Linked DNA regions of Asanoa ferruginea. The protein of the gene in region 1 binds, or shares a complex with, the protein of each later gene. Links are inferred from orthologs where the notes say so. Each region holds a gene or a part of one and is shown in the gene's direction. Other genes may lie near its edges. The genes, in order: nusB and rpsJ.

What was found.
Region 2: the proteins of nusB (region 1) and rpsJ are in contact, whole or in part, in a solved structure (PDB 3D3B), measured with the Escherichia coli proteins. The link is inferred for Asanoa ferruginea from one-to-one orthologs.

What each region holds. Positions count from the first base shown.
Region 1 is NZ_QUMQ01000001.1:5,003,425-5,017,622, forward strand. The notes cover bases 6,616-9,473. They hold nusB (transcription antitermination factor NusB), read left to right. Parts: upstream 6,616-7,768; coding sequence 7,769-8,179; downstream 8,180-9,473. Other genes in these bases: mptB (polyprenol phosphomannose-dependent alpha 1,6 mannosyltransferase MptB), read right to left, coding at 6,616-7,113; efp (elongation factor P), read left to right, coding at 7,188-7,745; bldD (transcriptional regulator BldD), read right to left, coding at 8,252-8,740; pyrR (bifunctional pyr operon transcriptional regulator/uracil phosphoribosyltransferase PyrR), read left to right, coding at 9,023-9,473. In the rest of the region: DFJ67_RS23560 (response regulator), read right to left, coding at 1-393; DFJ67_RS23565 (sensor histidine kinase), read right to left, coding at 390-1,520; DFJ67_RS23570 (class I SAM-dependent methyltransferase), read left to right, coding at 1,664-2,497; DFJ67_RS23575 (DUF6220 domain-containing protein), read left to right, coding at 2,490-2,906; DFJ67_RS23580 (multicopper oxidase family protein), read left to right, coding at 2,903-4,630; more of mptB, read right to left, coding at 5,686-6,615; more of pyrR, read left to right, coding at 9,474-9,613; DFJ67_RS23615 (aspartate carbamoyltransferase catalytic subunit), read left to right, coding at 9,610-10,530; DFJ67_RS23620 (dihydroorotase), read left to right, coding at 10,527-11,801; carA (glutamine-hydrolyzing carbamoyl-phosphate synthase small subunit), read left to right, coding at 11,798-12,916; carB (carbamoyl-phosphate synthase large subunit), read left to right, coding at 12,909-14,198. UniProt on the Escherichia coli protein: Part of the processive rRNA transcription and antitermination complex (rrnTAC). The complex forms an RNA-chaperone ring around the RNA exit tunnel of RNA polymerase (RNAP).
Region 2 is NZ_QUMQ01000001.1:1,335,902-1,350,017, reverse strand. What follows is about bases 932-3,707. They hold rpsJ (30S ribosomal protein S10), read left to right. Parts: upstream 932-2,053; coding sequence 2,054-2,362; downstream 2,363-3,707. Other genes in these bases: rplW (50S ribosomal protein L23), read left to right, coding at 3,682-3,707; rplD (50S ribosomal protein L4), read left to right, coding at 3,035-3,682; rplC (50S ribosomal protein L3), read left to right, coding at 2,376-3,035; tuf (elongation factor Tu), read left to right, coding at 932-1,750. In the rest of the region: fusA (elongation factor G), read left to right, coding at 1-443; more of tuf, read left to right, coding at 557-931; more of rplW, read left to right, coding at 3,708-3,984; rplB (50S ribosomal protein L2), read left to right, coding at 4,000-4,839; rpsS (30S ribosomal protein S19), read left to right, coding at 4,846-5,127; rpsC (30S ribosomal protein S3), read left to right, coding at 5,741-6,625; rplP (50S ribosomal protein L16), read left to right, coding at 6,631-7,056; rpmC (50S ribosomal protein L29), read left to right, coding at 7,056-7,289; rpsQ (30S ribosomal protein S17), read left to right, coding at 7,289-7,567; rplN (50S ribosomal protein L14), read left to right, coding at 7,631-7,999; rplX (50S ribosomal protein L24), read left to right, coding at 8,002-8,316; rplE (50S ribosomal protein L5), read left to right, coding at 8,316-8,879; DFJ67_RS06560 (type Z 30S ribosomal protein S14), read left to right, coding at 8,884-9,069; rpsH (30S ribosomal protein S8), read left to right, coding at 9,143-9,550; rplF (50S ribosomal protein L6), read left to right, coding at 9,568-10,107; rplR (50S ribosomal protein L18), read left to right, coding at 10,104-10,493; and 6 more genes. UniProt on the Escherichia coli protein: Involved in the binding of tRNA to the ribosomes. Part of the processive rRNA transcription and antitermination complex (rrnTAC). The complex forms an RNA-chaperone ring around the RNA exit tunnel of RNA polymerase (RNAP).

The sequences.
Region 1 (14,198 bases):
GACGGCCGGGGCGAGCAGCGCGTCGCCGGCGGCCACGACCGCGACGGCCTGGAGCAGGTCGGCCGGCTCGGCGTCCTTGAGGAGGAAGCCGCTGGCGCCCGCGCGGAGCGCCGCGAAGACGTAGGAGTCGAGCCCGTAGTTGGTGAGGATCAGGACGCGGACCGCGCCGAGGTCGGGGTCGGCCGCGATCCGCCGGGTGGCCTCGATGCCGTCGAGCCCCGGCATCTGCACGTCCATCAGCACGACGTCGGGCCGCAGCCGGCGCGACTCCGCGACGGCCGCGGCGCCGTCGGCCGCCTCGCCGACGACCTCGAGGTCGTCTTCGGCGTCGAGCAGGGCGCGGAACCCGGCCCGCATCAGCGCCTGGTCGTCGGCGAGCAGGACCCGGATCACGCCGGGCCGTCCAGCGGGAACGTGGCCCGCACCGCGAACCCACCGCTCTCGCGCGGCGCGGCGTCCAACGTGCCGCCCAGCCCGGTGACCCGTTCCCGCATGCCGCGCAGGCCGACCCCGGGTGTCACCGGGCTGGCCGGGGACGCCTGGCCGTCGTCGGTCACCGAGACGGTCAGCCGGGCCGGGGCGTACTCGACGTGGATCTCGGCGGTGGCCGGCCCGGCGTGCCGGGCGACGTTGGTGAGCGCCTCCTGGACCACGCGATAGCCGGCCTGGTCGACCTCGACCGGGACGTCGCGTGGGTCACCGACGACGACCACCCGCGCCGGCACGCCGGCCGCCACCGTCCGCTCGGCGAGCGAGCCCACCTGGGCCAGCCCGACCGGGTCCCCGTCGAACGGCGAGCGCAGCACGTCGAGGGTCGCGCGCAGCTCGCGCATCGCCGCGCCGCTGGCCTCCTGGATCGCGAGCAGCGCGGTCGACGGTTCCTCGTCGCGCTTGCGGGCCAGGTGCACCGCGATCCCGGCCTGCACCTTGATCAGCGAGATGTTGTGGGTCAGCGAGTCGTGCAGATCCCGGGCGATCCGCAGCCGCTCCTCGCCGGCGCGGCGCAACGCCACCTCCTCGCGGGTGCGTTCGGCCTCGACCGCCCGCTGCTCGACCTGTTCCAGGTAGGCACCGCGCTGCCGCGCGACGAGGCCCGCGACGTTGGCCGCCACGAACCAGCCCAGCAGCAGCGAGGTGCGCTCGAGGATGACCTGGCCCGGCCGGTCGGCGGGCGCGACCGAGACGTCGCGGGACAGGAAGCCGCCGAGGAAGACGACGCTGGCCAGCCCGGCGGCGGCCCGATGGCCACGCCAGGCCGCGATGTAAACCGTGCCGAGAACGGCGAACGCGGCGGCCACCCCGCCGTGCACCCGCAGGTAGAAGCCCAGCATGGCCGCGGTCACCACGGTCAACGCGACCACCGGATAGCGCCGGCACGCGGCCACGGCCGCCACCGTCACCAGAACCAGCACGACGTCGATCGGGCGGACCGCGGCGGCGTCGGGTGCGATCGCGGCGTCGCCGAGCACGAGCGCGCCGAGCACGACGCCGCCGACGGCGTAAGGCAGGTCCGGGCGCATGATCGCACTGTAGAACGGTCGTCCGCGCCGGTCATCCCACGCTTGTCGTAGCTGGGCCGTACCACGTTCGTCGTATCGATGGCCGGGCAAGTGCCTGCGCCCGCCAGACGCTTTCCCGGTGGGTCGCGACAAGCATCGATCGCATGCCGATCGAAGTGGAACCAAGGCTGGACGGCGTCGCCGAGACGTTGCTGTGGACCTTGCGCAACCGCGCCGAGGAGTCGAAGCATCCCGGCTCCTGCTTCACCGACCCCTGGTCGGTCCGCCTCTACGAGACCATCAGCTACGACTATGGGCGCTTCGGCAAGCCGGGTCAGCTGCACGCCCTGCGGGCCCGGGCCCTGGACCGCGCCGCCCGGGCGTATCTCGACACCCACCCGGCGGCCACCGTCGTCGCCCTCGGTGAGGGGCTCCAGACCACCTACTGGCGGCTGGGCCGACCGCGGGTGCCCTGGCTGTCGGTCGACCTGGCGCCCGTGCAGGAACTGCGCACCCGGCTCCTGCCCGAAGAGCCGTGGGTCACACCGCTGGCCGCCTCCGCGCTCGACCGGTCCTGGATGGACCGGGTTGACCCGGCGCACGGCGTGTTCATCTCCGCCGAAGGGCTGCTGATGTATTTCGACCGCGCCGACGCCCTGTCGCTGATCGCCGACTGCGCTGCCCGGTTCCCCGGTGGCCAGCTCTTCTTCGACTCGATCCCGGCCTGGCTCAGCGCCCGCACCGGCCGGGGCCTGCGGTTCTCCGACCGCTACACGGCGCCGCCGATGCCGTTCAGCCTCTCCGTCACCGAGGCCGCACGGCTGGTCGAGCTGATACCGCGGGTGGTCGCCGCGACCGAGATCGCCCTGCCGCCGGGTCGCGGCGTCTGGGCGTCGCGGACCGTCCGGATCCTCGCGGCCCGGCCCCCGCTGCGCGATCGCCGGCCCAGCCTCACCCTGCTCGACTTCGCCGGCCGAACCGGAGCTCACCATGCGTAGAGCCTTTGTCATCGTCAGCGCCCTGCTGCTCGCCGCGTTCGCGATGCAGTTCGTCTTCGCGGCCGTGGGCGCGTTCACCGAGCCGGCCGGCGACGGCGCCTACACGCTGCACAGCGTCAACGGGCTGGCCGTCATCCCGGCGCTGACCCTGGCCGCCACCCTGCTCGCGGCGCTGGCCAAGGCGCCGGGCCGGTTGATCGGGCTGACGATCCTGCCCCTCGGCCTGGTCGTCGTGCAGGAGTTGCTGGTCGTGCTCGTCCACGCGTTCACCGACGACACGGGCGGCAGCACCCCGCTCGGCCTCACCATCGGCGGGCTGCACGCGGTCAACGGGATCATCGCCGTGCACATCGTGGTCAGCGTCCTCCAGGGGGCACGCAAGCTGGCCGGACCGGCGGAGACGGCGTGACCACCGGCTCGATGCTGGCGGCCGACCTGGTGGTCGCCGTCCTGGCCGCCGGTGGGTGGCTGGGTGCCGGCGCGGCCGCCGCCGCCCGGAACCGGCCGGTCGCCCTGGGTCTAGCCGGCCTCGGACTGCTCGCGACGGTCGGGCGGGCCGGCACGATCACCGCGCTCGCTAGCGCCGGCTGGTGGTTCGCGGCGGAGAAGGTCGTGATCGCCGCTCCGCTGTCGCTCGCGGCGGTGATCGTCGCCGCCACGCGGTTGGTCCGGGTCCGCGGCGAGATCCGGTCCGCCGCGCTCGCCCTGCTGTCCGCGGGGTACGCCGCGACCGCCGCCCTGCTCGTCACGGTGCTGCACGGCTATCCGGCGTCGGCCGGCGCGGGCCTGCTCGCGGTCGCCGGAACGCTGGGAGCGACCGCGCTCTCGTGGCGGCTGCTCGGCGGGCGTCCAGCCCGGGCCACCCTGGTGGTGGCGGTCGCGGCGCTGGTGACCGGCACCGGGCTGACCGTCGCACCGCGCGCCGCTCCGGCCGCGCCGCACACCCACACCTATCCGGCCGCGCGACCCGTCGGCGAGCCGACCAAGCGGTTCACCCTGACGGCCGCGAAAGCCACCGTCACCGTGGGCGGCCACCCGGTCGCGGCATGGGCGTTCAACGGGCAGGTACCCGGGCCGGAGTTGACCGCAACGGTCGGCGACGTGCTCGAGGTGACCCTGCGCAACACCGACATCGAGCGCGGGGTGACGCTGCACTGGCACGGCTACGACGTGCCCAACGACCAGGACGGCGTGCCCGGCCTGACCCAGCCGGCGGTGCTGCCGGGCCAACAGTTCGTCTACCGGTTCCGCGCCGACCAGGCCGGGACCTACTGGTACCACACCCACGAGGCCTCCGACGTCGGCGTGCGGATGGGCCTCTACGGGGTCCTGGTGGTGAGAAAGACGCCGGCCACGGGGGTCGACGTCACGATGCCGGTGCACACCCTGGCCGGCCGGGCCCTGCCGGAGCCACGGACCGCGCCGACCAGACCGGGGGAGCCGGTGCGGTTGCGCCTGCTCAACACCGACAGCACCACCCACCGCTACGCCCTGGCCGGCACGGCGTTCCAGGTCGCCGCGATCGACGGCACCGACCTCACCGGGCCCACGTCCCTTGTGGACACCGCCGTGCGGATCCCGGCCGGCGGCCGCTACGACCTGGTGTTCAGCGCGCCCGCCGGGCCGGTCGGGCTGTTCGTCGACGGCCGGTTGGTCTGGTCGACCGGCCCGGTGACGGCCGAGACCAGCGGGTGGCCGGTGCTGGACCCGCTCGGCTACGGTGCCGCGGCGCCGGTGCCGTTCGCGCGGTTCGACCGGCGGTTCACCCTGGTGCTCGACCGCGGGCTCGACCTGCACGGCCTGCTGCCGCGGTATGCGCACACGGTCAACGGCGCGGCCGATCCGGACATCCCGCCCGAGGTCGTACACCTGGGTGAGATCGTGAAGTTCACCATCGTGAACCGGTCACTGGTGGTGCACCCGTGGCACCTCCACGGCCATCACGTCCTGATCCTGTCCCGCGATGGGCAGCCGGCGAGCGGCAGTCCACTGTGGCTGGACTCGTTCGACGTGCGGCCCGGCGAGGTCTGGGAGGTCGCGTTCCGGGCCGACAACCCCGGCGCCTGGGCCAACCACTGCCACAACCTGGCGCACGCCGAGGCCGGGATGATGCTCCACCTGATGTATTCGTGAACCGACCGGCAGGAACGCCAGCAGCCCCAGCGCGATCCAGACATACAGGTTGCTGCCCAGCACCCCGACCAGCGACCGGCCGTCGTCGGCCCACAGCCAGACCGCGCTGGTGCAGAGCAACACATAGGCGACGAGCAGGAGGATCCGCGCAGACCGGCCGCGGGCCGCCGTCCACGCGAGGTAGAGGGCGGGCAGCAACCACACCAGGTGGTGCACCCAGGTCACCGGGCTGATCAGGCAGGTCGCCACCCCGGTCAGGGCGAAACCGGCCCGGTGGTCGCCGAGCCGGGCTGCCCGCCGTGCCCGCACCATCCACAATGCGCAGACGCCGAGCACGGCCACGGCCCACCACCAGCCGGGCAGCCCGGCCCGGGCCAGCAGGCCGCGCAGCGACTGGTTGGAGACGTAGGCCAGGTCGCCGACCCGGCCGGTGTTCCAGAGAGCTTCGGTCCAGAAGACCCGCGACGCCGTCGGCGCGACCGCCGCGGCCAGCAGCACGGCCGCGGCCATCGTGCCAATCGCGACGAAGAAGGCGCGCCAGCGCCGGGCCACCGCCAGGTAGACCACGAACAGGCCGGGTGTCAGCTTGACCGCCGTGGCCAGCCCGATGCCGATCCCGGCCCGCGGCGAGCGGCGCAGGTCCCACCAGACCAGCGCCAGCAGCACCAGGTTGACCTGGCCGAAACTGACCGTGTCACGGACGGGTGCGAGAAACACGCAGAGCAGCGCCACGAGCAGCCACGGCCGCCAGCCCGGGCCGACCAGGGCGCGGATCACCAGCCCGCCGGCGATGACGTTGACCGCGATGCTCACCGCGATCACCGTGTGCCACGACAGCGGCGCCAGCGGCGCGAACAGCAGCGCCGCGAACGGGGGATAGGTGAAGCCGTACACGGTGCCGGGTCGCACGTAGTCGTAGAGCTGCCCGCCGTCGAGCCAGTGCCGCACCGCGCCGTAGTAGACGCCGACGTCGAAGAAGCCGCGCCGGCCGGGCACCAGCACGATCCACAGCACGGCCAGCAGCGCCAGGACGGCCAGACCGCGGCGGGAGGTCATCATCCCGCCAGCCCCGGCGCGAGGTCGTCGTCGAGCGCGGCGAACGCGGTCATCACGAGCAGGGCCACAGCCAGACATCCGCCGAGTACGGCGAAACCGAGCGTCCCGGCGTTCGGCGCGAACCCGTCGGGCAGCACCACCAGGGCGAGCACCGCGCACGCGCCCGCGGCGAACCGGCCGGCCCGCCCGTGCGGCGCCGACGCGGCCAGCGGCACCACCGCCCACAGCAGATACCAGGGCCGCACCACCGGCCCGAACGCGACCACGCCGCCGAGCAGCAGGCCGACGCCCTGCACCGGGCCCAGCGTGTGCCGCCGCCCCCAGACCAGCAGCGCCGTGGCGACCGCCGCGCACATCCCGGCGAGCCGCCAGGCGGTCAGCGGCGCGGTGCCGAACGAGGCGTCCAGGGTGCCCAGCAGGTTGGTGGTGAACCGGCCCAGAACGCTGGTCACCGACCAGGCGTCGGCCGTCACCGGGGTGCGCAGCGCGCCGACCCAGCCGAACCCGGTGCCGGCGACCCAGGTCACCGCGACCGTCGTCCCGGCGGCCACCAGGGCGGTGCCCGCGAGGGCCCGCCACCGGGCGTCGGCCTGCCGCGCCCAGATCAGCGCGACCGCCGCCAGCCCGACCGCCGCCGGCGCCTTGACGAGTGCGGACAGGGTGATCAGGAGCGCGCCCAGCGCCGGCCGCCGGGCCAACGCGAGAGCCAGCCCGGCGGCCAGCAGGCCGATCATGATGGCGTCGTTGTGCGCGCCACCGACCAGATGCAGCAGCACCAGCGGGTTGAGCACGGCGAGCCAGAGCGCGGCCGCGGGCGGCACCCCGCACCGCCGGGCCAGCGGTGGCAGGGTCAGCGCGAGCAGCGTCACCCCGGCCACGGCCACCAACCGCAACAGGAGTACGCCCAGCGTCACGTGCCCGCCGACCAGGGTGGCCGCGGCGGTGGCCAGGAGCAGGAAGGCGGGGCCGTACGGGGTGGGCGTGTGCTGCCAGATCGCCGGCACCTCGAGGCCGAACGGGCCGCCCAGCGCGGCCGGACCCTCGTGGTAGACGTCGAGCCCGGCGCCGACCATCGCGCCCTGGGCCAGGTAGCTGTAGACGTCGCGGCTGAACACCGGCGGCGCGATCAGCAGTGGCGCCGCCCACATGATCAGCGTCGAGAGCAGCTCCTCCACCCGCGGCGGGCGCTGCCGCACCAGCTTGCCCAGCCGCCACCAGGCGACCACGAGCAGCACGAGCCCGAAGTAGGCCACCGCGACGCCGGCGTTGAACAGGTCGACCGGCAGGTCGGGGCGGGCCAACGGGCCGTCGGACGGCCCGGCGCCGGCACCCAGCCCGCCGAGGGCGACGCACATCGTGCCGGCGACCCCCCAGGCGCGGCACCGGCCCAGTTGGCCGGCAGTATTGGCGACGACCGGCGCGGACACCCGAGGAAGGTGGCATCCGTTGATGGCCGGTAGACTCGCAGTGTCTGTCCGCCGAGTGAAGATCAAGGCAGGAAATGGCCACCACTAACGACCTGAAGAACGGTCTCGTCCTCAACCTCGACGGCGAGCTGTGGTCCGTCGTGGAGTTTCAGCACGTCAAGCCTGGCAAGGGTGGCGCTTTCGTGCGCACCACGCTGAAGAACGTGCTCTCCGGGAAGGTCGTCGACAAGACCTTCAACGCCGGCACGAAGGTCGAAACCGCCACCGTCGACAAGCGCACCATGCAATACCTCTACATCGACGGCGAAGACTACGTCTTCATGGATCTCGACACCTACGACCAGATCCACGTCAGCGGTGGCACGGTCGGTGAGGCGGCCAACTACCTGCTGCCCGAGGCCGAGGCCACCGTCGCCACCCACGAGAGCGTCCCGCTCTACGTCGAGTTGCCGACCAGCGTCGTGCTCGAGGTCACCTACACCGAGCCCGGCCTCCAGGGCGACCGCTCGACCGGCGGCAACAAGCCGGCCACCGTGGAGACCGGCGCGACCGTCTCGGTCCCGCTGTTCATCACCACCGGTGAGAAGATCAAGGTCGACACCCGCGACGGCCGTTACCTCGGCCGCGCCTGATGGCGGAGGGCCCGAAGACCTCGATGCCCGCGCGCCGCAAGGCGCGCAAGCGGGCCCTCGACGTGCTGTTCGAAGCTGACCTGCGCGACCGGCCGGCGGGCGACGTGCTCACCGACTACGTCGCGCGACTGGAGCGACCGCTGCCCGGTCACCTCGACTACGCGCTGGGCCTGGTCAACGGCGTCGCGGCGCACCTCGGCCGGATCGACGAGCTGATCGGTAGCTACGCCGAGGGCTGGACCATAGACCGGATGCCGGTGGTCGACCGCAACCTGGCCCGGATCGCGGTCTACGAGTTGCTCTACGTCGACGAGATCGACGACGCGGTGGCGATCTCCGAGGCGGTCGAGCTGGCCCGCCAGATGTCGACCGACGACAGCCCGCGGTTCCTCAACGGCCTGCTGGGCCGGATCGCCGAATACGCATCCCGCTAGGCGCAAGAAACGTCAAAGGGCCCCTTCCACCGCGGTAGCGGTGGCCAGGGGCCCTTTGACGTGGAAGGGAAACTAGCTCGCGAAGAACGCGCGGGGGTCAGCGACCAGGACACCGTGCTCGTTGAGGCGCTCGATGAGGCCCGACGGCGACGAGTCGTAGACGATCGCCAGCGCGCGCAGGTCGTCGGCGCGGATCGAGAGGACCCGGCCGTTGTAGTCACCGCGCTGCTGCTGGATGGCGCGTGCGTAACGGGCCACGTAGGCGAGGTCTTCCGAGGCGTCGTCGTAGAGACGCTCCAGGTCGAGCACGATCTTGTTGGTCGGCTCGTGGCGGACGCCGCTGCCGTCGGGCAGCAACTCCGAAACGGGTACCCGGTAGAAATCAGCCAGTTCGGCGAGGCGGGACACCGTCACGGCCCGGTCGCCGCGCTCGTAGGAGCCGACGACGACCGCTTTCCAGCGACCGTTCGACTTCTCCTCCACACCTTGCAGGGACAGGCCCTGCTGCTGGCGGATGGAGCGCAAGCGCGCGCCCAACGACTTGGCGTACTCAGAAGGCATTGACGACTCTCCCAGTGCTGGTACCCGGGGTTCTCCCCAGCGTTCGCTACGGAGCGTGACGGTACGGGGAATGAGAGAACTGGTCAAGTGCTCATTACCCATCACTTGGGATGACTGTCTTCTCTTGTCCGAATTTTCGTGCACCATGCATCAACGACTCGCGCCGGTGTTACGCACGGCACGCTGCGCTTACCCCAGCAGTCTGCGCTGGTAACGTGATCGACGGTTCGCCGAAGACATCCTTTAACGACCCGTCCAGTGAGGCGGGGAAGGAGGTCCGCCGTGGCCTTTCCCAAGGCCGCCCCATCCTCGACGACGTCCGGTTCGCCACCGTCTGTGAAGGTCATCCTCACTGAGACGGATCTGGCGCGGGTCGTCGACCGGATCGCACACCAGATCCTCGAAAAGACCGACGGTGCCGACGGCACCGTCCTGCTCGGCATCCCGACCCGGGGCGTGCCGCTGGCCCACCGGCTGGCCACCCGGATCGCCGCTTTCGAGGGCGTCGACGTGCCCGTCGGTGTGCTCGACGTCACTCTCTACCGCGACGACCTGCGGCTGCGCGCGACCCGCGCACTCGGCCCGACCAACATGCCGCCCGGCGGCATCGACGGCCGGCGGGTCATCCTCGTCGACGACGTGCTCTTCTCCGGCCGCACCGTGCGGGCCGCCCTCGATGCCCTCTCCGACCTCGGCCGGCCCAGCTCGGTCCAGCTCGCGGTGATCGTCGACCGCGGCCACCGGGAGTTGCCGATCCGCGCCGACTACGTGGGCAAGAACATCCCCACCGCGCGCACCGAGAGCGTCAAGGTCACGCTGGCCGAGACCGACGGCAGCGACGAGGTCAAGCTGATCGGCGAGGAGCCCACATGATCAAGCATCTGTTGTCGGCCGCCGACCTCGACAGCCAGCAGGCGATCCTGGTGCTCGACACCGCCGCCGAGCTGGCCAGCATCTCCGGCCGCGAGGTCAAGAAGCTGCCCACGCTGCGCGGTCGCACGGTGGTCAACCTCTTCTACGAAGACTCGACCCGCACGCGCATCTCCTTCGAGGCCGCGGCCAAGCGACTCTCCGCCGACGTCATCAACTTCTCAGCCAAGGGTTCCAGCGTCTCCAAGGGCGAGAGCCTCAAGGACACCGCGCTGACCCTCCAGGCGATGGGCGCCGACGCGGTGGTCATCCGCCACCCGGCCTCCGGTGCGCCGCACCGGCTCGCGAGCTGGGTCGGCGGTTCGGTGGTCAACGCCGGCGACGGCACCCACGAGCACCCGACCCAGGCGCTGCTCGACGCCTACACGATGCGCTCGCGGCTCGGCCGGCTCGAAGGCCTGCACGTGGCGATCGTCGGCGACGTGCTGCACAGCCGGGTCGCCCGCTCCAACGTGCTGCTGCTCACCACGCTCGGCGCGAAGGTCACCGTGGTCGGCCCGCCGACGCTGATCCCGGTCGACGTCGCACCGGCCCTCTCGCCCGACCTCCAGGTCTCCTACGACCTCGACGCGGTGCTGCCCGAGGTCGACGTGGTGATGATGCTGCGGGTCCAGCGCGAGCGGATGAACGACTCCTTCTTCCCATCGACCCGGGAGTACGCGCGCCGCTACGGGCTCGACGCGCAGCGCATGCGGCGGCTCCCCGAGCACGCGATCGTCATGCACCCCGGCCCGATGGTCCGGGGCATGGAGATCACTCCGGAGGTGGCCGACTCGGCCCGCTCCACGATCGTCGAACAGGTCGCCAACGGCGTCTCGGTCCGGATGGCCGTCCTCTACCTGCTCCTGGGGGGCAAATGAGCACCACATACCTGGTCAAGGGAGTCAGCGTCGCCGGCGCCGAGCCGACCGACCTGCTGATCCGCGACGGCGTCATCGCCGCGGCCGGGGACTCGCCCCGGGACGCCCAGGTGATCGACGGCGCCGGCCTGGTCGCGCTGCCGGGCCTGGTCGACCTGCACACCCACCTGCGTGAGCCGGGCCGGGAAGACGCGGAGACGGTCGAGTCCGGCTCGCGGGCCGCGGCCCTCGGCGGGTTCACCGCGGTCTGCGCGATGGCCAACACCTCGCCGGTCGCCGACACGGCCGGCGTGGTCGAGCAGGTCTGGCGGCTCGGTCGCGAGGCGGGCCTGGTCGACGTGCAGCCGATCGGCGCGGTCACGGTCGGCCTGGCCGGCCAGCACCTCGCGGAGCTCGGCGCGATGGCCACCTCCGCGGCCAAGGTGCGGATCTTCTCCGACGACGGGCACTGCGTCTCCGACCCCCGGCTGATGCGCCGCGCGCTCGAATACGTCAAGGCGTTCGACGGCGTGATCGCCCAGCACGCCGAGGAGCCCCGGCTGACCGAGGGCGCCCAGATGCACGAGGGCGAGGTCTCCGCGCGGCTCGGCCTGACCGGCTGGCCGGCGGTCGCCGAAGAGGCGATCATCGCCCGCGACGCGCTGCTGGCCGGCCACGTCGGCGCCCGCCTGCACGTGTGCCACGTGAGCACCGCCGGCTCGGTCGACGTGATCAGGCAGGCCAAAGCGGCCGGCGTACGGGTGACCGCCGAGGTGACGCCGCACCACCTGCTGCTGACCGACGAGCGGGCCAGTTCTTACGACCCGGTGTTCAAGGTCAACCCGCCGCTGCGCACCCAGGCCGACGTGATGGCACTGCGTAAGGCCCTGGCCGAGGGCGTCATCGACATCGTGGCGACCGACCACGCTCCGCACGCCGTCGAAGACAAGGAATGCGAGTGGGCCTACGCCCGGCCGGGCATGCTCGGCCTGGAGACCGCCCTCTCGATCGTGCTCGACGTGCTCGGTCCCGACTGGCCGCTGATCGCCGAGCGGATGTCGCGGACGCCGGCCCGGATCGCCGGGCTGGCCGAACACGGCCACCTGCCGGTGCCCGGCGCGCCGGCGACGTTCACGCTGGTCGACCCCGCGGCCCGCTGGGAGGTCGACCCGACCGGGTCGGCGTCCCGGTCGCGCAACACCCCGTACGCCGGAATGACCCTGCCCGGTCGGATCGTCGCGACGTTCCTGCGTGGCGAGCCGACGGTGCTGGATGGAAAGGCAGTCAAATGAGGCGCCCCGCGCTGCTCGTCCTGGAGGACGGGCGGACGTTCCACGGTGAGTCCTACGGCAGCGTGGGCGAGACCTTCGGCGAGGCGGTGTTCACCACCGCGATGACCGGCTACCAGGAGACGCTCACCGACCCGTCCTACCACCGCCAGGTCGTGGTGCAGACCGCACCGCACATCGGCAACACCGGCGTCAACGACGAAGACGACGAGTCGTCGAAGATCTGGGTCGCCGGCTACGTGGTGCGCGACCCGGCCCGGCTCGCCTCCAACTGGCGGCGCACCGGCGACCTCGAGGACCGGCTGGCCGCCGAGGGTGTGGTCGGCATCGCCGGCATCGACACCCGGGCGCTGACCCGGCACCTGCGCGACCGCGGCGCCATGCGGGTCGGCGTCTCCAGCGTCACCGACGACCCGGAAGCGCTGCTGCGCAAGGTCCGCGAGGCGCCCGAGATGGTCGGCGCCGACCTGTCGGCCCAGGTGACCACGGCTAAGCCGTACACCGTGAACGCCCTTGGCTCGCATGAGTTCACCGTCGCGGCGGTCGACCTCGGCATCAAGCGCAACGTCGCGCGGCGGCTGGCCGCCCGGGGCGTGACCACCCACGTGATGCCGGCCGGCTCGTCGATCGACGACCTGCTGGCGACCGGCGCCGACGCGGTGTTCTTCTCGCCCGGCCCGGGTGACCCGGCCACCGCCGACGGCGCGGTCGAGTTGGCCCGCGAGGTGATGCGCCGCCAGATCCCGCTGTTCGGCATCTGCTTCGGCTCGCAGATCCTCGGCCGGGCGCTCGGCTTCGGCACCTACAAGCTGGCCTTCGGCCACCGGGGCAGCAACCAGCCGGTGCTCGACCGGATGACCGGCAAGGTCGAGGTGACCTCGCACAACCACGGGTTCGCCGTGGACGCGCCGCTGGAGGGTTCGGTGGCCACCGACTTCGGCGACGTCGCGGTCTCGCACGTCTGCCTCAACGACAACGTGGTGGAGGGCCTGCGCGCACACGACGTGCCGGCCTTCACCGTCCAGTACCACCCGGAAGCGGCCGCCGGTCCGCACGACGCCGACTACCTGTTCGACCGGTTCCGGGAATTGATCGCGGGGGAGAAGGTCAGTGCCTAAGCGCAGCGACTTGTCGCACGTGCTCGTGATCGGCTCGGGGCCGATCGTCATCGGGCAGGCGTGCGAGTTCGACTATTCGGGCACCCAGGCGTGCCGGGTCTTGCGGGCGGAGGGCCTGCGAGTTTCGCTCGTGAACTCCAACCCGGCGACCATCATGACCGACCCGGAGTTCGCCGACGCCACCTACATCGAGCCGATCACCACCGAGTTTCTCGAGCTGGTGATCGCCAAGGAGCGGCCGGACGCGCTGCTGCCCACGCTGGGCGGCCAGACCGCGCTCAACGCCGCGGTGGCGCTGCACGAGGCGGGCATCCTCGAGAAATACGGCGTCGAGCTGATCGGCGCCGACATCGAGGCGATCCAGCGCGGCGAAGACCGGCAGAAGTTCAAGGAGATCGTGGCGAAGGCCGGCGCCGAGACGCCGCGCTCGCGGGTCTGCGACTCGATGGACGCGGTCCGCTCGGCGGTGGGCGAGCTGGGCCTGCCGGTGGTGATCCGGCCGTCGTTCACGATGGGCGGCCTCGGCTCCGGCATGGCGCACACGGCCGCCGATCTCGAGCGGATCGCCGGCGCCGGGCTGACCGAGTCGCCGGTGCACGAGGTGCTGATCGAGGAGAGCGTGCTCGGCTGGAAGGAGTACGAGCTCGAGCTGATGCGCGACAAGCACGACAACGTCGTGGTGGTCTGCTCGATCGAGAACCTCGACCCGATGGGCGTGCACACCGGCGACAGCGTGACCGTCGCGCCGGCGATGACGCTGACCGACCGCGAATACCAGACGCTGCGCGACGTGGGCATCGCGGTGCTCCGCGAGGTCGGCGTCGACACCGGCGGCTGCAACATCCAGTTCGCCATCAACCCCGACGACGGCCGGCTCGTGGTGATCGAGATGAACCCGCGGGTGTCCCGGTCGTCGGCGCTCGCGTCGAAGGCGACCGGCTTCCCGATCGCGAAGATCGCCGCCAAGCTGGCGATCGGCTACACGCTCGACGAGATCTCCAACGACATCACCCAGGAGACGCCGGCCGCGTTCGAGCCGGCGCTCGACTACGTGGTGGTGAAGATCCCGCGGTTCGCGTTCGAGAAGTTCCCCGGCGCCGACCCGGAGCTGACCACCACGATGAAGTCGGTCGGCGAGGCGATGAGCCTGGGCCGCAACTTCACCGAGGCGCTCAACAAGGCGATGCGCTCGATGGAGACCACCGCCGCCGGCTTCTGGACCACGCCGGACCCGGCCGGCGCCACGCTGGCGTCCACTCTCGACGACCTGGGCACGCCGCAC
Region 2 (14,116 bases), 3.7 Mb from region 1 along the record:
ACGCCATGCAATACGGCATCCTCGCCGGCTACCCGTTGGTGGGCCTCAAGCTGACCCTGCTCGACGGTCAATACCACGAGGTCGACTCGTCGGAAATGGCGTTCAAGATCGCCGGTTCGATGGTGCTGAAGGAGGCGGCCCGCAAGGCCGACCCGGCACTGCTCGAGCCGATGATGGCGGTCGAGGTCACCACGCCCGAGGAAAACATGGGCGACGTGATCGGCGACCTCAACTCCCGGCGGGGCATCATCCAGGCGATGGAGGAGCGCAGCGGCGCTCGCGTCGTCCGGGCCCTGGTGCCGCTGTCGGAGATGTTCGGCTACGTCGGTGACCTGCGGTCGAAGACCCAGGGCCGGGCTAGCTACAGCATGCAGTTCGACTCCTACGCCGAGGTTCCGCAGAACGTCGCGAAGGAGATCATCGCCAAGGCAACTGGCGAATAGCTGTGTGAGGGTGCTGGGGCTTCATCGTCCCAGCACCCACCAAGTGGACAGTGTCGTCGGTGCCATAGGGTGCCGAGGACGTACGGAACAAGAAGTCCTTGAGGAGGACACCAGTGGCGAAGGCGAAGTTCGAGCGGACTAAGCCGCACGTCAACATCGGCACCATTGGTCACATCGACCACGGGAAGACGACGCTGACCGCGGCCATCACCAAGGTCCTGCACGACAAGATGCCGGACCTGAACCCCTACACGCCGTTCGACGAGATCGACAAGGCGCCGGAGGAGAAGGCCCGCGGCATCACGATCTCGATCGCGCACGTCGAGTACCAGACCGAGGCGCGGCACTACGCACACGTCGACTGCCCCGGTCACGCCGACTACATCAAGAACATGATCACCGGTGCCGCGCAGATGGACGGCGCGATCCTGGTGGTCGCGGCGACCGACGGCCCGATGCCGCAGACCCGCGAGCACGTGCTGCTGGCTCGCCAGGTCGGCGTTCCCTACATCGTCGTGGCGCTCAACAAGAGCGACATGGTCGATGACGAGGAGCTGCTCGAGCTCGTCGAGCTCGAGGTCCGCGAGCTGCTGTCGGCGCAGGAATACCCGGGCGACGACCTGCCGGTCGTGCGTGTCTCGGCGCTCAAGGCCCTCGAGGGTGACCCCGAGTGGACCGACAAGCTCATGGAGCTGATGAACGCGGTCGACACCTCGATCCCGCAGCCCGAGCGCGAGATCGAGAAGCCGTTCCTCATGCCCGTCGAGGACGTCTTCACGATCACCGGTCGTGGCACCGTCGTCACCGGTCGGGTGGAGCGCGGTGTGCTCCTGCCGAACGAGGACGTCGAGCTCCTTGGCATCAAGGAGAAGGGCTTCAAGACCAAGGTCACCGCGATCGAGATGTTCCGCAAGACCCTTGAGGACGCTCGCGCCGGTGAGAACGTCGGCCTTCTGCTGCGCGGCACCAAGCGCGACGAGGTCGAGCGCGGCATGGTCGTGGTGAAGCCGGGCACGAACACCCCGCACACCGAGTTCGAGGCGACCGTCTACATCCTCTCCAAGGAGGAGGGTGGCCGGCACACCCCGTTCTTCCAGAACTACCGTCCGCAGTTCTACTTCCGCACCACGGACGTTACCGGCGTCGTCACGCTGCCCGAGGGCACCGAGATGGTCATGCCGGGCGACAACACCACGATGTCGGTCAAGCTCATCCAGCCCATCGCGATGGAGGAAAACCTCAAGTTCGCGATTCGCGAGGGTGGTCGCACGGTCGGCGCTGGTCGCGTCACGAAGATCATCAAGTAAACAGGTAACCCCGATTAGGTCTGCCGGGCTGGATCCGGCATACTAGTCAGGTTGCGTACGCGACGGTGGCTGCTGGCCCCTAGGCGGTCCGCTCTCTGCGCCATTTGGCGCCGAGAGGGGCGACAAATGGCTCAGCAGCCACCTCGCGCGTGGCGCCTCCTTCAGAGGCGTCCGACCCCGAAAGACACCGCCGCTTTGCGGCGGAGCCTGGTCACAGGGCACGACACGCCCGACCGCGGGGGTCGGAGGAGTGGGGTCAAACCCACGACAAGAGCGGCATCGAGAGAAGGAACAGAAGCCACCATGGCGGGACAGAAGATCCGCATCCGGCTCAAGGCCTACGACCACGAGGTCGTCGACTCGTCGGCGCGCAAGATCGTCGAGACGGTGACCCGCACCGGGGCGCAGGTCGCGGGCCCGGTGCCGCTGCCCACGGAGATCAACCGTTTCTGCGTCATCCGCTCGCCGCACAAATACAAGGACTCGCGCGAGCACTTCGAGATGCGCACGCACAAGCGGCTGATCGACATCATCGACCCGACGCCGAAGACGGTCGACTCGCTGATGCGCCTCGACCTGCCGGCCGGTGTCGACATCGAGATCAAGCTGTAGGGACTGCGAACTCATGGACAGGCAAGTGAAGGGCATCCTGGGCGCCAAGCTCGGCATGACCCAGGTCTGGGACAACAACCGTGTTGTTCCGGTCACCGTGGTCCAGGCCGGCCCCTGCGTCGTGACCCAGGTCCGCACCGGTGACAACGACGGCTACGCGGCCGTCCAGCTGGCCTACGGCGCGATCGACCCGCGCAAGGTCAACAAGCCGAAGTCCGGCCACTACGCGAAGGCGGGCGTCGCACCTCGGCGCCACATCGTCGAGCTGCGTACCAACGACGCCGGCGACTACGAGCTCGGCCAGGAGGTCACCGTCGAGGCGTTCGCGCCCGGCGCGTCGATCGACGTGACCGGCCGCACCAAGGGCAAGGGCTTCGCCGGCGTCATGAAGCGGCACGGCTTCCACGGCCTCAAGGCCAGCCACGGCGTCGAGCGCAAGCACCGCTCGCCCGGCTCCATCGGCGCCTGCGCGACCCCGGGTCGCGTGTTCAAGGGTGTCCGGATGGCCGGTCGCATGGGCGGTCGCCGCTACACGGTGCAGAACCTGACGATCCAGGCGGTCGACACCGAGAACAACCTGCTGCTCGTCAAGGGCGCCATTCCCGGCCCCAAGGGCGCGCTGATCCTGGTCCGCTCGGCGGCGAAGGTGCTGGCCACGAAGGGTGGTGCGTGATGACTGCGGTCGACGTGATCACCGTCGACGGTGGCAAGAGCGGCTCTGTGGAGCTGCCCGCTGACATCTTCGACGCGCAGGCCAACATTCCGCTGATGCACCAGGTCGTGGTGGCCCAGCTGGCCGCCGCGCGCCAGGGCACGCACAAGGCCAAGTCCCGCGGCGAGGTCCGGGGCGGCGGCAAGAAGCCCTACAAGCAGAAGGGCACCGGCCGCGCCCGGCAGGGCTCACTGCGGGCGCCGCAGTTCACCGGCGGTGGCGTTGTCCACGGTCCGGTTCCGCGTGACTACAGCCAGCGGACGCCCAAGAAGATGAAGGCCGCCGCGCTCCGCGGTGCCCTCTCCGACCGGGCCCGCAGCGGTCACGTCCACGTGGTCGAGGCGTTCGTCTCCGGCGAGGCGCCCTCCACGAAGGCAGCGCTCGGCACGCTCACCAAGGTGACGCAGGCCAAGCGGGTGCTCGTGGTGCTGACCGCGACCGACGAGATCAACTGGCTCTCGCTGCGCAACGAGCCGCGGGTGCACCTGATCGAGGCCGGCCAGCTCAACACGTACGACGTGCTGGTCGCCGACGACGTGGTCTTCACCAAGGACGCCCTGGACGAGTTCCTCGGTGTGCCGGCCGAAGCCGCGCAAGAGGAGAACTGATGCCGACCATCGCGGATCCGCGCGACATCATCGTCGCGCCGATCGTCTCGGAGAAGAGCTACAGCGAGCTGAACCGCAACTGGTACACGTTCCTCGTGGCCCCGGATGCGAACAAGACGCAGATCAAGATCGCGATTCAGCAGATCTTCAACGTCCGCGTCCTGACCGTCAACACGCTCAACCGTGAGGGCAAGCGCAAGCGCACCCGCACCGGCTGGGGCAAGCGCAAGGACACCAAGCGCGCGATGGTGAAGCTGGCTGAGGGCGACCGCATCGAGGCCTTCGGCGGCCCGGTCAGCTGAGGGGTGTAGACAACAATGGCTATCCGTAAGTACAAGCCGACGACGCCGGGCCGGCGTGGTTCCAGCGTTGCTGACTTCGCTGAGATCACCCGGTCGACGCCGGAGAAGTCGCTGCTGGCTCCGCTGCCGAAGAAGGGTGGGCGCAACGCCCACGGCCGGATCACCACCCGGCACCAGGGCGGCGGCCACAAGCGGCAATACCGCATCATCGACTTCAAGCGGGTCGACAAGGACGGCGTGCCGGCCAAGGTCGCGCACATCGAATACGACCCGAACCGCACCGCGCGCATCGCGCTGCTGCACTACGCCGACGGCGAGAAGCGATACATCATCGCGCCGAAGGACCTGAAGCAGGGCGACGCCGTCGAGTCCGGTCCGGGCGCCGACATCAAGCCCGGCAACAACCTGCCGCTGCGCAACATCCCCGTCGGCACCCAGGTGCACGGCGTGGAACTGCGCCCGGGCGGCGGTGCCAAGCTGGCCCGCTCGGCCGGTGTCGGCATCCAGTTGCTCGGCCGCGAAGGCCAGTACGCGACGCTCCGGATGCCCTCGGGCGAGATCCGGCGGGTCGACGTGCGGTGCCGCGCGACCGTGGGCGAGATCGGCAACGCCGACCAGTCGAACATCAACTGGGGCAAGGCCGGCCGGATGCGCTGGAAGGGCAAGCGCCCCTCCGTCCGTGGTGTCGCCATGAACCCGATCGACCACCCGCACGGTGGTGGTGAGGGCAAGACGTCCGGCGGTCGCCACCCGGTCAACCCGCAGGGTAAGCCTGAGGGCCGAACCCGCCGCAAGGGCCAGCCGAGCGACCGGCTGATCGTCCGCCGTCGTTACGCCAACCGGAAGCGGGGATAACCCGAGATGCCACGCAGCCTGAAGAAGGGCCCGTTCGTCGACGACCACCTGATCAAGAAGGTGGAGACGCAGAACGACAAGGGCTCGAAGAACGTCATCAAGACGTGGTCGCGCCGTTCGACGATCATCCCCGAGATGCTCGGGCACACGATCGCCGTGCACGACGGTCGCAAGCACGTCCCGGTGTTCGTCACCGAGGCCATGGTCGGGCACAAGCTCGGCGAGTTCGCGTTGACCCGCACGTTCAAGGGTCACGAGAAGGACGACCGGAAGAGCCGCCGCCGCTGACGCGGTGCAGATAGAGGATCAGAGGGGTTACAGCGATGCCAGTCAAGGGCGACGCTCCGGCGCTTCCGGGCGCACGGGCGGTTGCGCGCCACGTGCGCATCTCGCCGAACAAGGCGCGCCGGGTGGTCAACCTCGTCCGCGGTCTGCCCGCGAAGGAGGCGCTCACGGTGCTCCAGTTCGCGCCGCAGTCGGCGAGCGAGCAGGTCTACAAGGTGCTCGCCAGCGCGATCGCCAACGCGGAGAACAACGAGCGGCTGGACCCCGACGCGTTGCTCGTCAGCGAGGCGTTCGTCGACGAGGGTCCGACCATGAAGCGGTTCCGGCCGCGCGCACAGGGTCGGGCCTACCGGATCCGCAAGCGGACGTGCCACATCACAGTGGCCGTCGAGGCAGTGGCTCCGGCTCAGCGTTCGACGCGTAAGGCCGCGCCGGCGAAGGCCGCCAAGGCCGCACCCGCGACCGCGGTGCAGGAGACGGAAACGCCGACCGAGGCGACCGCCGCCGAGCCGACGCCAGCCAAGAAGGCGCCGGCGAAGAAGGCCGCCAAGAAGGCGACCGAAAGCAAGGCGACGGAGACCAAGGCGGACGAGACCGCCGAGGAGGGGACCGAGTAATGGGTCAGAAGGTTCACCCGCACGGGTTCCGGCTCGGCATCTCGACCGATTGGAAGTCGCGCTGGTTCGCGGACAAGCTCTACAAGGACTACATCGGCGAAGACGTCAAGATCCGCCGGATGATGTCCAAGGGTCTTGAGCGCGCCGGCATTTCCAAGGTCGACATCGAGCGCACCCGCGACCGGGTCCGGGTCGACATCCACACCGCCCGGCCGGGCATCGTCATCGGCCGTAAGGGTGCGGAGGCTGACCGGATCCGCGGCGAGCTCGAGAAGCTCACCGGCAAGCAGGTGCAGCTCAACATCCTCGAGGTGAAGAACCCCGAGTCCGACGCTCAGCTCGTCGCGCAGGGCGTGGCCGAGCAGCTGTCGAGCCGGGTCAGCTTCCGCCGGGCGATGCGCAAGGCCATGCAGTCGGCGATGAAGAACCCGATCGTCAAGGGCATCCGGGTGCAGGTCTCCGGCCGCCTCGGCGGCGCCGAGATGAGCCGCACCGAGTTCTACCGCGAGGGTCGCGTTCCGCTGCACACGCTGCGGGCCAACATCGAATACGGCTTCTTCGAGGCCCGCACGACGTTCGGCCGCATCGGCGTGAAGGTCTGGATCTACAAGGGCGACGCCGTTCCGGGTCGCGAGGCTCCGGCCGACGCCGGCGCGCCGCGTCCCCGTCGCGAGCGGGGCGACCGTCCCGAGCGTCCGCGTCGTGGCCGTTCCGGTTCGTCCGGCACGACCGCGGGCGGCACCGAGGCGGGCCGCGCGGCCCAGGCCGAGCTCGCCGGTGGTCCGCCGGCCGCGCCCGCCGCGGCGGCCCCGACCGAGAGTGCTGCTCCGGCAGCAACGCCGGCGCCGGACGCCGGCCAAGACAGCTCAGCGCAGGAGGGCTGATCCCGATGCTCATGCCACGTAAGCCCCCGAAGGGCTTCCGCAAGCCGCACCACCCGGACCGTCATGGTTCGTCCAAGGGCGGCAACCGGGTGGTCTTCGGCGAGTTCGGTATCCAGGCGATCGAGTCGGCCTACCTGACCAACCGGCAGATCGAGGCCGCCCGTATCGCGATGACCCGCCACATCAAGCGTGGTGGCAAGGTCTGGATCACGGTCTTCCCGGACCAGGCCCTGACCAAGAAGCCGGCCGAAACCCGCATGGGTTCCGGCAAGGGTTCGCCCGAGTGGTGGGTGGCCAACATCAAGCCGGGTCGCGTCCTGTTCGAGATGTCGTTCCCCAACGAGCAGATTGCGCGAGAGGCGATGCGTCGCGCGATCCACAAGCTTCCGATGAAGTGCCGCATCGTGACACGCGAAGTGGGTGAATCCTGATGGCAGCGGGCACCAAGGCCTCCGAGCTGCGAGAGCTCCCCGAAGAGGAGCTGATCTCGCTGCTGCGCGAGGCCAAGGCGGAGCTGTTCAACCTCCGCGTGCAGTCCGCGACGGGCCAGCTCGACAACAACCGTCGGCTGCAGGTCATCCGCAAGGAGATCGCCCGGATCTACACGATCATGCGTGAGCGTGAGCTGGGGCTCTCGGCCGCGCCAACTGAGGTGACTGCGTGATGACTGAGAACACCACCGCCGCTCCCGAGCGGGCCACCCGCAAGACCCGTGAGGGTCTCGTGGTGAGCGACAAGATGGACAAGACCGTCGTGGTCGAGGTCGAGGACCGGGTCAAGCACCCGCTCTACGGCAAGGTTCTGCGGCGTACGAGGAAGCTCAAGGTCCACGACGAGCAGAACGCCTGTGGCACCGGCGACCGGGTCCTGATCATGGAGACCCGTCCGCTGTCCGCCACCAAGCGCTGGCGCGTCGTGGAGATCCTCGAGCGCGCGAAGTAATAAGCCGACCGGTTCTTCCAAGCTCCGGCAGCGCCGGAGGACTGGCAGACAGAGGAGATAGACGTGATTCAGCAAGAGTCGCGACTGCGTGTCGCCGACAACACGGGTGCGCGGGAGATCCTGTGCATCCGGGTCCTCGGCGGCTCGGGTCGGCGCTACGCGGGCATTGGCGACGTGATCGTCGCCACCGTCAAGGACGCCATCCCCGGCGCCGGTGTGAAGAAGGGTGACGTCGTCAAGGCGGTCATCGTTCGCACCGCGAAGGAGAAGCGGCGTCCGGACGGTTCCTACATCCGCTTCGACGAGAACGCGGCCGTGATCATCAAAGATGGCGGTGACCCGCGTGGCACCCGTATCTTCGGTCCGGTTGGCCGGGAGCTCCGGGACAAGCGTTTCATGAAGATCATTTCGTTGGCACCGGAGGTGCTCTAGCCATGAAGGTGAAGAAGGGCGACACGGTCGTCGTCATCGCCGGCAAGGACAAGGGCGCCAAGGGCAAGGTCATCTCGGCCCTGCCGCGCCAGGACAAGGTCATTGTCGAGGGCGTCAACCGGGTCAAGAAGCACGAACGCATTCGCACGACCCAGCGCGGCGCCAAGACCGGCGGCATCGTCACGCAGGAGGCACCCATTCACGTCTCGAACGTGATGGTCGTGGACTCCGACGGCAAGCCGACCCGCGTCGGCTACCGCGTCGGCGACGACGGCATCAAGGTGCGCATCGCACGCAGCACCGGTAAGGAACTCTGATGACCACGACAGCCCCCACGCTGCCGCGCCTGAAGCAGCGCTACCGCGAAGAGGTTGTTGGGCAGCTGCGCGAGCAGTTCACCTACAGCAACCCGATGCAGACGCCGGGCCTCGTCAAGATCGTCGTCAACATGGGCGTCGGCGAGGCGGCCCGCGACGCGAAGCTGATCGACGGCGCGGTCCGCGACCTGGCCACGATCACCGGCCAGAAGCCGTTGGTCCGCCGGGCGACCAAGTCCATCGCGCAGTTCAAGCTGCGCGAGGGCATGCCGATCGGCGCCAAGGTGACGCTGCGCGGCGACCGGATGTGGGAGTTCCTCGACCGGCTGCTGTCGATCGCCCTCCCGCGTATCCGTGACTTCCGCGGCCTCGATGCCCGCAAGCTCGACGGCAACGGCAACTACACGTTCGGGCTGACCGAGCAGTCGGTGTTCCACGAGATCGACCAGGACCGGATCGACCGCGTACGGGGCATGGACATCACGGTGGTCACGACCGCGACGACTGACGCCGAGGGCCGGGCGCTGCTCAAGCTCCTGGGCTTCCCGTTCAAGGAGAACTGAGCACATGGCTAAGAAGGCGCTGATCATCAAGGCTGCCGCGAAGCCGAAGTTCGCGGTTCGTGCCTACACCCGTTGCCAGCGTTGCGGGCGTCCCAAGGCGGTCTACCGCAAGTTCGGTCTCTGCCGGGTCTGCATCCGGGAGATGGCTCACCGTGGTGAGCTCCCCGGTGTGTCGAAGGCCTCGTGGTAAGCCACCACCCGAAATACCGCTTCGCCGTAGGCCCCGCGCGGGGAACCACGGCGAGAAAGGTTGACGAGAACTCATGACGATGACCGACCCGATCGCAGACATGCTCACCCGTCTGCGCAACGCCAACCAGGCCTACCACGACCGGGTGACGATGCCCTACTCGAAGATCAAGGCGAACATCGCCGAGGTCCTCAAGAGCGAGGGCTACATCGCCACCTGGGCGGTCGAGGAGCCCGCCGAGGGCGTCGTCGGCAAGCGACTGGTGGTCGAGCTCAAATACGGCCAGAACCGCGAGCGGAGCCTGGCTGGGATCAAGCGCGTGTCCAAGCCCGGTCTGCGGGTTTACGCCAAGTCGGATGGGCTCCCGCGGGTGCTCGGCGGTTTGGGCGTGGCGATCATTTCGACGTCCCAGGGACTGCTGACCGACCGGCAGGCCCGCAAGCGGAGCGTGGGCGGGGAAGTCCTCGCCTTCGTCTGGTAACCGGGGAGTTTAAAGAAATGTCGCGAATTGGACGTAAGACGATCCCGGTCCCGACGGGCGTCGATATCACGATCAACGGCCAGACCGTTCAGGTGAAGGGCCCGAAGGGTCAGCTGAGCCACGTGCTGGCCGAGCCGATCACGATCGAGCGCGAAGAGAACGAGCTCGTGGTCAAGCGCCCCAACGACGAGCGCAAGGCCAAGGAGCTGCACGGCCTCTCGCGTACGCTGGTGGCGAACATGGTCGTCGGGGTGACCGACGGTTACCGCAAGACGCTCGAGATCGCCGGCACCGGCTACCGGGTGACCGCGAAGGGCAAGGATCTCGAGTTCGCGCTCGGCTTCTCGCACCCGGTCGTGGTTCCGGCGCCGGACGGCATCACCTTCACGGTTGAGCGCCCGACGCTGTTCCACATCGCCGGCATCGACAAGCAGCAGGTCGGTGAGGTGGCCGCCAACATCCGGAAGATCCGTCCGCCGGAGCCCTACAAGGGCAAGGGCGTCCGCTACCAGGGTGAGGTCGTCCGCCGCAAGGCTGGAAAGGCAGGTAAGAAGTGACCGCCACGCTACTCAAGCGCCGTCGCGGCGTTGCCGCGAAGCGGGCCATCGGCCGGGCGCGTCGGCACTTCCGGGTCCGCAAGAACCTGGTGGGTTCGGCCGAGCGTCCGCGCCTGGTCGTCACCCGGTCGCTGCGGCACATCAACGCCCAGATCGTCGACGACGCCAAGGGTCACACCCTGGCATCGGCGTCGACCATGGACGCCTCGATCCGAGGCACCGACGGCGACAAGAGCGCGATGGCCGGCAAGGTCGGCGCGCTCCTCGCCGAGCGGGCCAAGGCCGCCGGCGTGTCGAAGGTCGTCTTCGACCGCGGTGGCAGCAAATATGCGGGTCGCATCGCCGCGTTGGCCAAGGCCGCGCGCGAAGCCGGGCTCGAGTTCTGACCCCGTCACATCTGAGAAAGGAAGGCTGCTGATGCCAGGTCAACAGCGCCGTGGCGGCGGGTCCGGTGGCAACGAAGGTGGTCGCCGCGATAACCGCCGCGAGGGCGGCCGCGGAAACGCGCCCGTCGAGAAGACCCCGCACCTCGAGCGGGTCGTCGCGATCAACCGGGTTGCCAAGGTCGTCAAGGGCGGTCGGCGGTTCAGCTTCACCGCTCTGGTGATCGTCGGCGACGGCGACGGCACGGTCGGAGTCGGGTACGGCAAGGCCAAGGAGGTGCCCGCGGCGATCGCCAAGGGTGTCGAAGAGGCCAAGAAGCACTTCTTCAAGGTGCCCCGGATCGCACAGTCGATCCCGCACCCGGTGCAGGGCGAAGACGCCGCTGGTGTGGTGCTGCTCAAGCCGGCCTCGGCCGGTACGGGCGTCATCGCCGGCGGGCCGGTCCGCGCCGTGCTCGAGTGCGCGGGCATCCACGACGTGCTCTCGAAGAGCCTCGGCTCGTCGAACCCGATCAACATCGTCCACGCGACCGTGGCGGCCCTCAAGGCGCTCGAGTCGCCGGAGGCTGTTGCCGCCCGTCGTGGCCTGCCCGTCGAAGACGTGGCGCCGGCCGCGATGCTGGCGAGCCGGGCTGGGGTGAGTGTCTGATGGCACGGCTCAAGGTCACTCAGGTCCGGTCCCACATCGGGTCGAAGCACAACCAGCGGGAGTCCCTGCGGTCGCTCGGCCTGAAGCGGATCAACGACGTGGTGGTCAAGGAGGACCGCCCCGAGATTCGGGGCATGATCTTCACCGTCAACCACCTCGTGAAGGTCGAGGAGGTCGAATAATGACGATCAAGGTTCACCACCTGCGTCCCGCCCCGGGTGCCAAGACCGACAAGACCCGTGTGGGTCGCGGTGAAGGCTCCAAGGGCAAGACCGCCGGTCGCGGCACGAAGGGCTCCAAGGCCCGCAAGAACGTCCCGGCGTCGTTCGAGGGCGGGCAGATGCCCATCCACATGCGGCTGCCGAAGATGAAGGGCTTCCGCAACCAGAACAAGGTCGTCTTCCAGGTCGTCAACCTGGACAAGCTGGCCGAGCTGTTCCCGAACGGCGGCGAGATCGGCCCGGTCGAGCTCGTCGAGTCGGGCGCGGTTCGCAAGAACCAGCCGGTCAAGGTGCTCGGCACGGGCGATCTCGGTGGCGTATCTCTCCGCATCTCGGCGCACGCGTTCAGCGCGTCCGCCAAGGAGAAGATCGCAGCCGCTGGTGGCGCCACCACAGAGCTGTAACGTTGGCGAGGGCGCGGCTCCAACGGTCAGGCGACCGTCAGGAGCCGCGCCCTTCCAGCGTTGATCTGGAGCGATGCGCACGGATATCGTTCCGGATGGATGGGTCCGGCGTGCCGGTTCTCTTCCGAGCCAGATAAGTTAGAGTCCGTTCCCGACAGGGTGTCGAGTCACTACCGACAGCCACCTCGAACCGCCACGACCCCGGCGGTCCGCCCGCGCAGGAGGAAGACGTTGCTCTCCGCATTTATCAGTGCGTTCCGCACGCCTGACCTGCGCAAGAAACTGTTGTTCACGGTCGCGATCATCGCGGTCTACCGGTTGGGTGCCACTTTGCCCAGTCCGGGCGTTTCCTACGGAAACGTGCAGAAGTGCATGGACCTGATGCAGACGAACAACGCAGGCGGCGTGTTCAACCTGCTCAACCTGTTCTCCGGTGGCGCGTTGCTGTCGCTGTCGGTCTTCGCGCTGGGCATCATGCCCTACATCACAGCGTCGATCATCCTGCAGCTGCTGACCGTCGTGATCCCGCGACTGGAGCAGCTACGCAAGGAGGGTCAGGCCGGTCAGGCGAAGATCACGCAATACACGCGCTACCTGACCCTGGGTCTCGGCATCCTCCAGGCCTCGGCGTTCGTCGCGCTGGCCCGCTCCGGGCAGCTGTTCAACAACATGTGCGACCAGTTCCCGATCGTGCCGGACGGCACCGGGCTGCCGAGCTGGATCACCCTGGTGTCGCTCGTCATCACGATGACCGCCGGCACCGGCGTGGTCATGTGGCTGGGCGAGCTGATCACCGACCGCGGCGTCGGCAACGGCATGTCGGTCCTGATCTTCACCTCGATCATGGCCCGCCTCCCCAGCGAGGGCTGGCAGATCAAGATCGCGCAGGGCTGGTGGAAGTTCTTCCTGGTCATCGCCTTGGTGCTGCTCATCATCTTCTTCGTGGTCTTCATCGAACAGGCCCAGCGCCGAATTCCGGTGCAATATGCGAAGCGGATGATCGGGCGCCGGATGTACGGCGGCACGTCCACCTACATACCGCTCAAGGTCAACCAGGCCGGCGTCATCCCCGTGATCTTCGCGTCGTCCCTGCTCTACCTGCCTGCCCTGCTGTTGCAGTTCTACGACCGCAACAACCTCAACAACTGGCAGGCCTGGATCCAGAACAACCTGGTCACGCCGACCAGCTGGGTCTACATCACCCTTTACTTCTTGCTGATCATCTTCTTCACCTACTTCTACGTGTCGATCACGTTCAACCCGACCGAGGTTGCCGACAACATGAAGAAGTACGGTGGCTTCGTGCCCGGCATCCGGCCGGGCAAGCCGACCGCCGAATACCTCGACTTCATCCTGAGCCGGATCACCCTTCCCGGCGCTCTCTACCTTGGCATCATCTCGATCCTGCCGAGCTTCTTCTTCATCTGGCTCGACCGTCAGCAATACATGAACTTCCCGTTCGGCGGCACGGCGGTGCTGATCATGGTCGGCGTCGGGCTGGAGACGGTTAAGCAGATCGAGAGCCAGCTCATGCAGCGGAACTACGAAGGGTTCCTCCGCTAGTGCGAATTGTTCTCGTGGGTCCTCCGGGCGCGGGAAAGGGGACGCAGGCCGAGTTCATCGCCGCGCACCTGGCCGTGCCCAAGATCTCGACCGGGGACATCTTCCGCGCCAACGTTTCCCAGGGCACCCCGTTGGGCGTCGAGGCCCGGCGTTACATGGACGCCGGCAAGCTCGTGCCCGACGAGGTGACCATCAACATGGTGCGTGAGCGGCTCGCCGAGCCCGACGCCGGCGAGGGCTTCCTGCTCGACGGCTTCCCGCGCACCACGCCCCAGGCGGCCGCGCTCGACAAGTTGCTGGCCGACCTGGGCACCGCGCTCGACCTCGTGATGGAACTCGTGGTCGACGACGACGAGGTGATCCGGCGGCTGTCCGGCCGCCGGACCTGCCGCGGCTGCGGCAAGATCTGGCATGTCGAGTTCGACGCGACGTCCCGTGAGGGCATCTGCGACCGCTGCGGTTCGGAGCTGTTCCAGCGCGACGACGACAAGGCCGAGACGATCGCCAAGCGGCTGGTCGAATACTCCGAGAAGACCGCGCCGCTGGTCGACTACTACGGCGCGCAGGGCAAGCTGGTCGGCATCGACGCGACCGGGCCGGTGGAAGACGTCACGGTCCGGGCGATCGACGCACTCCGTTCCTACGGCGGCTGACGCCCGAGGGCGTTAGGTAGTCTCGATTGATGCGCCGACACCAGCTGAACGTTCAGCTGAAGACACCTGAGCAGATCGACCTGATGCGCCGGGCCGGCCTCGTCGTGGCCAACGCCCTGGCCGCGATGCGCGCCGC